DNA from 2 places in the Salinivibrio sp. IB574 genome. Region 2 is predicted to be linked to the other one. Evidence: predicted binding sites of a transcription regulator. Region 2 holds the regulator's gene; the other holds the start of a gene.
What was found. The regulator PurR, encoded in region 2, represses purine synthesis genes. The targets are predictions, from matches to a motif close to TNANGNAAACGTTTNCNTNA.
Positions count from the first base shown of each region.

Region 1: the regulator PurR is predicted to act here: its motif matches at 2,187-2,206, upstream of BZJ17_RS11245 (NupC/NupG family nucleoside CNT transporter).

Region 1 covers NZ_MUFN01000021.1:603-5,407, reverse strand. The annotation lists gene BZJ17_RS11250 (BCCT family transporter) at 1-1,615, opposite strand, end outside; gene BZJ17_RS11245 (NupC/NupG family nucleoside CNT transporter) at 2,235-3,458, shown strand; gene yjjG (pyrimidine 5'-nucleotidase) at 3,602-4,285, shown strand; gene BZJ17_RS11235 (hypothetical protein) at 4,353-4,658, opposite strand.
Region 2 covers NZ_MUFN01000012.1:59,813-64,617, reverse strand. The annotation lists gene BZJ17_RS07570 (iron ABC transporter permease) at 1-408, shown strand, start outside; gene BZJ17_RS07565 (heme ABC transporter ATP-binding protein) at 405-1,181, shown strand; gene purR (HTH-type transcriptional repressor PurR) at 1,442-2,446, shown strand; cyclic di-GMP riboswitch class I at 2,626-2,725, shown strand; gene BZJ17_RS07555 (TfoX/Sxy family DNA transformation protein) at 2,841-3,434, shown strand; gene lpdA (dihydrolipoyl dehydrogenase) at 3,719-4,805, shown strand, end outside.

The DNA.
Region 1 (4,805 bases), on a different contig from region 2:
ACCCTTTGAACAAGGAAGCAGTCGCTACCAGTAGTACAATCGTGAACGGGAAGCCAGTTGAAACCGCCATCGCTTGTAGGGCAACCAAGCCACCACCAAGGATAAGCGCCACCGCAACTAGGCCCTCGAAAGACGCCCAGAAAACACGTTGTGGCACTGGCACGTTCACTTTACCGCCTGCAGAGATGGTATCGATAACCAGTGAGCCTGAGTCAGACGAGGTCACAAAGAACACGATAACCAGAATGATACCGATGAATGAAGTAATCGATGCCAACGGCAAATCATCCAACATCGCAAACAGTTTAAGTGACAGTTCAGCATCAACAACTGCGGTGTAACCTTCGTTCACAAATTGACCAATCGCGGTACCACCGAATGCGGTCATCCACAACACACAAGCTGCAGATGGGATCAGCAATACACAAGTGATGAACTCACGCACTGTGCGGCCACGAGAAACACGCGCAATAAACATACCTACAAATGGGGACCATGAAATCCACCATGCCCAGTAGAACGAGGTCCAGCCCTGCGTAAAGTTGGCATCTTCACGTGCAAACGGCATAGACAGCGCAGGCAAGTTTTCTAGGTACGCGGCGAGGTTACCAAAGAAACCAGTCAAAATGGCTAGCGTTGGACCCACTGCAATCACAAAGATAAGCAGTAGCAGTGCGAGCAACATGTTCACTTCAGAGAGGCGTTTCACCCCTTTATCTACCCCAGCAACCACAGACAGGATGGCCATACCGGTGATACCCATGACAAGCAGCACCTCTGTGGTGTTACCCAGTGGCGTATCAAACAGATAGTGAAGACCAGCAGACGCCTGTGAGGCACCAAGGCCTAGTGAGGTTGCAAGACCGAAGAGCGTTGCGATGATCGCAAGAATATCGATCACGTGGCCGGTCCAGCCCCATACACGCTCACCAAAAAGTGGGTAAAAGACAGAACGCATGGTCAAAGGCAAGCCTTTGTTATAAGCAAACAAGGCCAGACCTAGCGCCAAGACAGCGTAGATAGCCCAAGGGTGAAGGCCCCAGTGGAAAATCGTTGCCGACATGCCTAGGCGTCGAGCCGCTTCAGCGTCCCCTGCTGCTGCGCCCAACGGTGCCCAGTCGGTACGAATACCGTTTGCATCAACAGCGGTACCGCCCAATGACGTTTGGAAGTGTGTTAACGGCTCTGAAACACCGTAGAACATCAAACCAATACCCATACCGGCGGCAAACAACATTGCAAACCAACCCGCATAGCTATAATCCGGTTTTGCTTCTGTCCCGCCGAGACGAACGCGCCCCAAAGGTGACGCTATCAGCACTAGACAGGCGATAACAAAAATATTACCTGCAGAAAGGAAGAACCAGTCTAGATTCGAGGTCAACCAACCCCGTAAATCACCAAAAACAGGGCCGATTTGGTTTTGAAAGGCCAAAGTAATAAATACAAAGGCCATAATGGCCAGTCCCGAGACCATAAATACTCGGTTATGAATATCAAAACCAAACGGGCCAAGTTTAACGGCCACGTTATCCTGACCGACCTGGTAGTCAGTATCGATCGGGTTAACTTTCCCGTCCGGTTTCATCATATCTTCATGGCTTTTATCGCTCACGAGTTAACTCCTTAGTCCGTTTGTTCGGAAGCCTGTGAGTGTCGGTGGCCTGTGCGCTCAATTGGCCTTTTCATCGCAAAACGCAGATAAAAAAGTTGACCAGCAGCAAGAACCGCAACATCCACACAGCTCACTACCCTAACATAAATGCGCAACCAATTTAATTAGGGCACTAACCAAATGTCGATTTTATAACCAGCTATTAATCAATATATCCACTCAAACCCCAGGCCAAATGCGGCCTAGAACTCATTTGAACTCTTTATTTCAGAGCTATAAAGGATTGTGTCATAGACTCTCCTCTTTTAGGTTTAGCGGAAATACGCCGTATCATAAAAAGAATTCGTTGATTGCGCTCACAAAAAATACCTATGTTCACCAGCAAAACTTTTGATGGATCACAAGGACATCGTGAATAGCGCGCTTCTTTTCAAGTACCTATCGTAAGACCGCCTTTAACTCGCATGACTCGCCTACGAGCACATAACCTCCAGGCCACATAAATGCAAAATAGTGCAACAAGATGATTTATTCGTGACACTTGTCACATCGAGAAATATAAGTACAATACCGCCGCAATCGTTTTCCATCCCAGTTTAACGTTTGCGGAGCAAGCATCATGCAATTTGGCATCGGCCTTTTGGGGATTAGCGTCCTCTTTCTTATCGCGATTGGATTTTCAGAAAATCGTCGTGCAATCAACTGGCGTACCGTCGGTGGCGCTTTCATTATTCAAATCGTCTTTGCCGGGTTTATCATCTCCGTCCCGCTTGGTCAGCGTATTCTGGCTAACGCATCAGAAGCCGTATCCGCAATTATTAGCTTTGGCGATATTGGTGCTGAGTTTCTGTTTGGTGATCTCGCTAAATTTAAACTTGGCTTTATCTTTGCTTTCAACGTTTTACCAACTATCGTCTTTTTCTCCGCTCTGATCGCCGTGCTTTATCACTTAGGGATCATGGCTTGGATTATTCGCCTGATCGGTGGCGTACTACGACGCGTACTCGGCACTTCGCGCACTGAATCGATGTCAGCCACTGCCAATATCTTTGTCGGATCGGTAGAAGCCCCTCTTGTCGTGCGCCCTTTTCTCGCCTCAATGACGCGCTCAGAATTATTTGCAGTCATGGTCGGTGGATTAGCCTCCGTGGCTGGAGGCACCATGGTTGGATACGCAGGCCTCGGTGTTGAAATGAAATACCTGATCGCTGCCGCTTTTATGTCCGCACCAGCCGGTCTAATGATGGCAAAAATTATGGTCCCGCAGACCGAAGCGCCTATCAGCCATACCCAAGCGCAAGCCGAGCAAGATAACCACGATAAGCCTGTCAACTTGATCGATGCAGGCACACAAGGTGCTCTAAGTGGATTACAAATTGCGATGGCAGTCGGGGCTAGCTTGCTGGCCGTGATCAGCATGATTGCGCTGATTAACGGCGGGTTGGGCAAACTTGGCCCGATGATCAATATGCCTCAGTTAAGTCTGGAATGGATATTCGGCTATGTGTTTGCACCAGTCGCTTGGCTCATCGGCATTCCTTGGGGCGAAGCGATGACTGCGGGTACCTTGATTGGTAAGAAAATTGCGGTGAATGAATTTGTGGCGTTTGCTGATTTTATGAACCTAAAAGGTGCACTTTCTCCCCATAGCCAAGCCATTGTTACCTTTGCACTGTGCGGCTTTGCCAACCTCACTTCGATCGCGATGTTGATGGGCGGACTGGGCGGTATTGTTCCAGAGCGCCGAGGTGATATCGCCAAATTAGGAATGCGTGCCATTCTTGCCGCCACCTTAGCGAATCTGATGAGCGCAACATTAGCAGGGCTGTATCTGACTTTGTAACCTCAATCACGCTAGATCGTTTTACCATCATTCTGATGGTTCAGTGTTTCTCACCAAGGACGGTGAGTGCACAAAAAAGCCTCGAAGAGAACGGACTTCATCTGTTACACTTCATTTACTTAACGTAAAGAGATGTAGTCACCATGCGGTATCCTTGGGTTCTTTTTGATGCAGATGAAACACTGTTTCACTTTGATGCGTTTGCAGGACTGCAACGCATGTTTTCACACTATGATGTCGATTTCGACCAGCACGCCTTTGCCGAATATTCAGAGCTAAACAAACCTTTGTGGGTGCAATACCAAAATGGCGAAATAGACGCACACACGCTGCAAACCAAACGCTTTACCCACTGGGGAAAGCGGCTCAAGGTGGCTCCGACAACGCTAAACCAGCATTTTTTGGATGCGATGGCCGAGATCTGTGAGCCACTCCCAGGCGCAGAAGCACTGCTAAACGCGATTCGTCCACACGCACACATTGGTATTATCACCAATGGATTTACCGCGTTACAGGATGTGCGCTTGGAAAAAACAGGGTTCAAGCCAGCCATTTCTACTCTCGTGGTATCCGAGCAAGTCGGTTTTGCCAAACCTGACCCTCGCATCTTCGAGCATGCATTTGCAAAAATGGGCCATCCACCTAAGTCTCAAATCCTCATGGTCGGCGATAATCCAATGGCCGATGTCCTCGGTGGCATGCGCGCAGGCATAGACACATGCTGGTTGAATCGCAACAAAAAGCCCCTACCAGAAGGCGTGACGCCCACCCACCAAGTGGACTCACTGCATGCACTCCAAGCGTGGCTCATGCCTGACAACGCCTAATCATAAAAAAAGAGAGCCTATGCTCTCTTTTTTGCTTTCCAACGATGTCTTTGCCTAGTGGGGCAAATTAGCTGCGGTCACCGGCAACAAAAGCGGCTTTTTCTGCTTGTTGGCCTTGGTCGGTATTTGCAACATAAGTCACTGAACCACTGTTTTGATCTTGGCTGTAAATGAATACACGACCTGATTCGTCAGTCACTTTGGTGTCCATGCTTTTTGAGCTGGTCACTTTCGCGCCTTTAACGGCTTGACCTTGTTCAGTCACTGATACCCAAGCACCGCCTTCTGCAGGTTGTACGTCAAGGTTAAGACCGCTCGCCATTACTGAGGTTGATGCGAGTGTCAGTGCAAAAATAGCTGCTAATTTTTTCATGGTTGTTTCCTCTCTCGTTGTCGATTGATTGTTATTAAACGCCAATCTCGGTGACCAATTGTCACCACAATGTCTCTATTTGAAGATTTTCTTTGCGACCTTTCGTCGCGGAACGAGAGAGAATGTACGCCGATAAAAGTGTGCTCA
Region 2 (4,805 bases):
GCATGCTTACTCACGGTATTTGCCTACCAGCGCGCAAGCCACTTAAATGCCCTTTTGCTCGGTGAAAACGAAGCGGCGTATTTGGGCATTGATGTACACCATTTAAAACGCCTACTCATTGTTGTGACCGCGGCGGGAATGGGCATTGCGGTAAGTGCTGCCGGTCTTATCGGCTTTGTGGGTCTAGTGATCCCACACATTGGACGTTTAATTGCCGGCCCGGATCATCGCACACTAGTGCCCTTATCAGCCATTCTTGGTGCCCTGTTACTAACCTTGGCCGATATTGTTGCCCGTGTCATTGTCGCCCCCGCCGAATTGCCTGTTGGCATTATTACCGCCCTAATGGGTGCTCCTTTCTTTCTATGGCTTCTTATTCAACAACGAAAAGCAGTGGTTCACGAATGACAGATTCTGCCCTTCAAATCTCCAAGCTCAGCTATGCGCTTAACGGCCGTCAACTGCTAAGCGAGATTGATCTCGCCTTTACTGCCGGCCAGTTACACGTTTTACTCGGGCCGAATGGTGCGGGGAAAAGTACACTGTTAAAGCAATTGATTAGCGACAAACATCAGCATGGCAGTGTGCAGTTTTGGCAACAGCCCAAAAGCCAGTGGCAAGGCGAAGAATTTGCCCGACGAGTTGCCTTCCTTCCCCAACATAGCGGCCTCACGTTTGCATTCTCCGCGCAAGAAGTGGTCGAGATGGGGGCGACACCACTAAAGGCAAACCGAGAACAGATCGCAGCCCTTGCCAACGAGCAACTAACGGCATGGGATATTAGCCATCTTGCTCATCGACCGTATCCGATTCTATCTGGCGGTGAAAAACAACGCGTACACATGGCACGCGTGTCATTACAGCTAGCGCAAACCGCACCGGATCAAGCGATACTGATGCTGGATGAACCCACTTCGGCCTTAGATATTACCCATCAACATTACACCCTAAAGCGCTGTCGAGCACTCGCTGACCAAGGAATGACAGTGCTATTGGTGTTGCACGATCTGAATTTGGCGGCGCAATACGCCGATCAACTGCATTTTCTGAAAGAAGCTCGAATCGTCCTATCCGGCGATCCGTGGCAGTGTTTTAGTAGTGATAGAGTGGCAGACATCTACCAATACCCGCTGACCGTTCTGACTCATCCGGAGCATAACTGCCCACTGATCGTGTCTTAATTGATAAATACATCATAGCTGGCTCACAAAACCGTCTGTTAGTCCATTTTCGCTGATCAGACCAATTGCGAGTGTGCGCCAACCTAAGTAAACTGAGAGCGCAACCGATTAGCTATGAGAATGGATGAAATCGGATTCGTTACCTTCGCAACCGTCTGATGTGCCGGGATTGTGAAAGACATCGCCGCTGACGAACAGCGGCGTTTTTCTGTAAGGTCGCGAGTAACGATCCCTACGCATTACTACAAAGAAGAATCAAGATGGCAACGATTAAAGATGTCGCGCGTCTCGCCGGTGTATCGACCACGACGGTGTCACACGTGATAAACAAAACCCGCTTTGTCGCCGAGAAGACGACTGAGAAAGTATGGCAAGCGGTTGAAGAGTTAAACTACGCCCCAAGTGCTGTGGCGCGAAGCTTGAAATGCAACACAACACGTACACTGGGAATGCTGGTGACCAAATCCACCAACCCCTTTTTCGCCGAGCTTGTTCACGGTGTGGAAGACTATTGCTACAAGCAAGGCTACACGCTGATTCTCTGCAATACCGAGGGTAACCTCGAAAAGCAACGCGACTACCTGCGTATGTTGTCAGAAAAGCGCGTCGACGGACTCATTGTGGTGTGCTCTGATCTCAACGAAGATTTGATGCTGTTATTAGAAAAAAAACGCGATCTGCCTATGGTCGTGATGGATTGGGGCAGTCACCATATCGATACAGACCGTATAGAAGATAATGCTGAATTAGGCGGTTACCTTGCCACCAAACACTTTATTGATAATGGACATACTAAAATTGGCTGTATTTCCGGCCAAATGGATAAAAATACCTGTAAGCATCGCTTAAACGGTTATTTCCGTGCGTTAAAAGAAGCCCACATTACAGTGAATGAAAACTGGCTGATTGAAGCGGATTTCGAAGCCGATCAAGCACAAATTGCCGCGAAGCAATTGGCGACAATGTCAGACCGCCCGACCGCTGTCTTTTGCTTTAATGACATTATGGCATTAGCGGCGATTAGTACGTTTAACGAGTACGGCTTGAAAGTGCCAGATGATATATCGGTGATTGGTTACGATAACATTGATCTCACCGAGTATTTCTCGCCACCATTGACAACTATTCACCAGCCTAAACGCCGTTTAGGCAAAACAGCCGTCAAGCTCTTGCTCGCGCGAATTGCCAACAACGAGACTCAGCAGCAAGTGTTCGAAATGCAACCTGCACTAGTGAGTCGACAATCAGTTAAAATCATAGATTAGTGTTTTTATTACACTTTTATGACACACCGTCTCCTTTGTGAGACGGTGTGTCTAATGAGAGACAACTCGATAAACCCTTCACTTAGCCATTAATCATTTACAGCTCTCTTGAACTAAGATCACACTTTTAAATGCTGCTTGGGACGACATCACTGTCTAATTATTATATGCTTAATAGCGTTTGAACAAGGCAAACCATGGCGAAAGCATGGGACGCAAAGCCACCGGCCTAATAACTTCCACTAGTGTTTTGGAGTTGATGGCAGCGGGGTTGCCAACAATTGATGATCGAAGCTGACAACTATTTGATAGATCGTTGACAACTCTGTGGTTTTGCCTTGTTACATTTTGACGTCTTTTTTGGGCATTAGTAATTCATCGAGATATTAATCAAATGGATAAACCAGCTTTAAAGAATGCAATGAAGTTATTTGCCAAATTTGGCAGCATTAAGTCCCGTTCAATGTTTGGCGGATTCGGTATTTTCTGTGACGATACCATGTTCGTTTTAGTCGTAGAAAACCAGCTCCACTTACGAGCCGGAAAAGAAAATGAAACACTATTAAAACAACAAGGCCTCGAGCCCTACGTGTATAAGAAAAGAGGATTTCCAGTTGTAACTAAGTATTTTGCAATACCAAAAGAATGGTGGGACGATGAAGAAAAGTTATTGTCAGAAGCAAAATACGCCCTAGAAGTAGCGAAGCGAGATCGAGCTGAGAAAAACAGGACTTCGCCAACAAGATTAAAAGATCTACCTAATTTACGGCTGGCAACCGAACGTATGCTCAAAAAAGCAGGTATTACATCTCCAGCAGATTTGCAGCAACAAGGTGCCGTTAATGCCTATAAAGCTCTTCTCTCGGCGCATGAAAAAGAGCTAAGCTTGGAGTTACTGTGGTCACTAGAAGGCGCGATTACTGGCAAACATTGGTCTGTGGTTCCACCTCAACGTCGCCAAGAATTATTACAACATTTAGAAAATTAATTCCTCACAACACCTATACCTCTCTACCTTTTTTGTGAGCAATGTTCGCGTCCAACACCGCCTTTATGGCGGTGTCGCTTTTTCTGAACGCACTAAACGCTCAATAAATCATCATTCAAACTAATTTCAGACAGAAAACGAAAGTTTCTTGCGATCGGTCGGGTCTGGTTAAAGGTACGATTAAGGACACAGTTCCTCAATGTAACCGACAAATCAGCCAGTTAATTCAGCTACAGTACCTAAAGTAATAACTGGGACCCATTTACTATCGGACGAGACACAGTATGCCAGTAAAAAAGATATTGCTTGGTTTAGTGGTGGTGGCGCTTGTAACACTTTGGTTCAGTTTAGATCTCAGCCAGTGGCTCACGCTTGAAAACGCCAAAGCACAACAAGTGGCATTGAATGATTACATTATCGAAAACGCGACCACCGCAAGCCTGGTGTTTTTTGTCGGCTATGTAGTGATGACCGCCCTGTCCTTACCGGGTGCGGCAGTGGCGAGTTTATTGGGCGCGGCACTCTTCGGCTTTTGGTGGGCATTGGTGTTGGTCTCCTTTGCTAGCTCGATTGGCGCCACCCTCGCCTTCTTGGTGAGTCGCTTTATGTTGCGCGACTGGGTCCAAGCCAAATTTGGCAATAAGCTCGATACCATTAATCGCGGCATAGAGAAAGACGGTAGCTTGTATCTGTTGACCCTCCGCCTGATCCCGATTTTCCCGTTTTTTCTGATTAACCTCGTGATGGGTCTAACGTCGTTCAAAACCCGCACCTTCTATTGGGTCAGTCAGCTCGGTATGTTGCCGGGTACCGCAGTCTACGTGAATGCAGGGACCCAACTGGCCCAAATCGACGCACTTGGCGACGTGGTGTCACCCTCGGTGCTTGGCTCACTCGCCTTACTGGGTATCTTCCCACTGCTGGCAAAGTGGGTCATGGCGTGGATCACGCGTCGTAAACGCTATCAAGGTTGGAACAAGCCCCATCAGTTTGACCGCAATATGGTAGTGATTGGTGCCGGTGCAGGCGGCTTGGTATCAAGTTATATCGCGGCGGTAGTGAAAGCGAAGGTTACGCTGGTCGAAAAAGGTTCGATGGGAGGAGACTGCCTAAACACAGGGTGTGTTCCCTCAAAAGCGCTGATCCGTGCGGCGAAAACCATGCGAGAAATTGGCAAGGCTAAGGCCTTTGGCATTCATACCCAAGCGCCAGCGGTTGATTTTCCGGCAGTCATGGCGCGGGTTAAACAAGTGATTACCCAAATTGAGCCCCACGATTCGGTCGAGCGTTACACCAAGCTCGGCGTGGAGTGCGTGCAAGGCGAAGCGCAAATCGTTTCGCCATGGGAAGTCGAGGTGAATGGCGAACGCC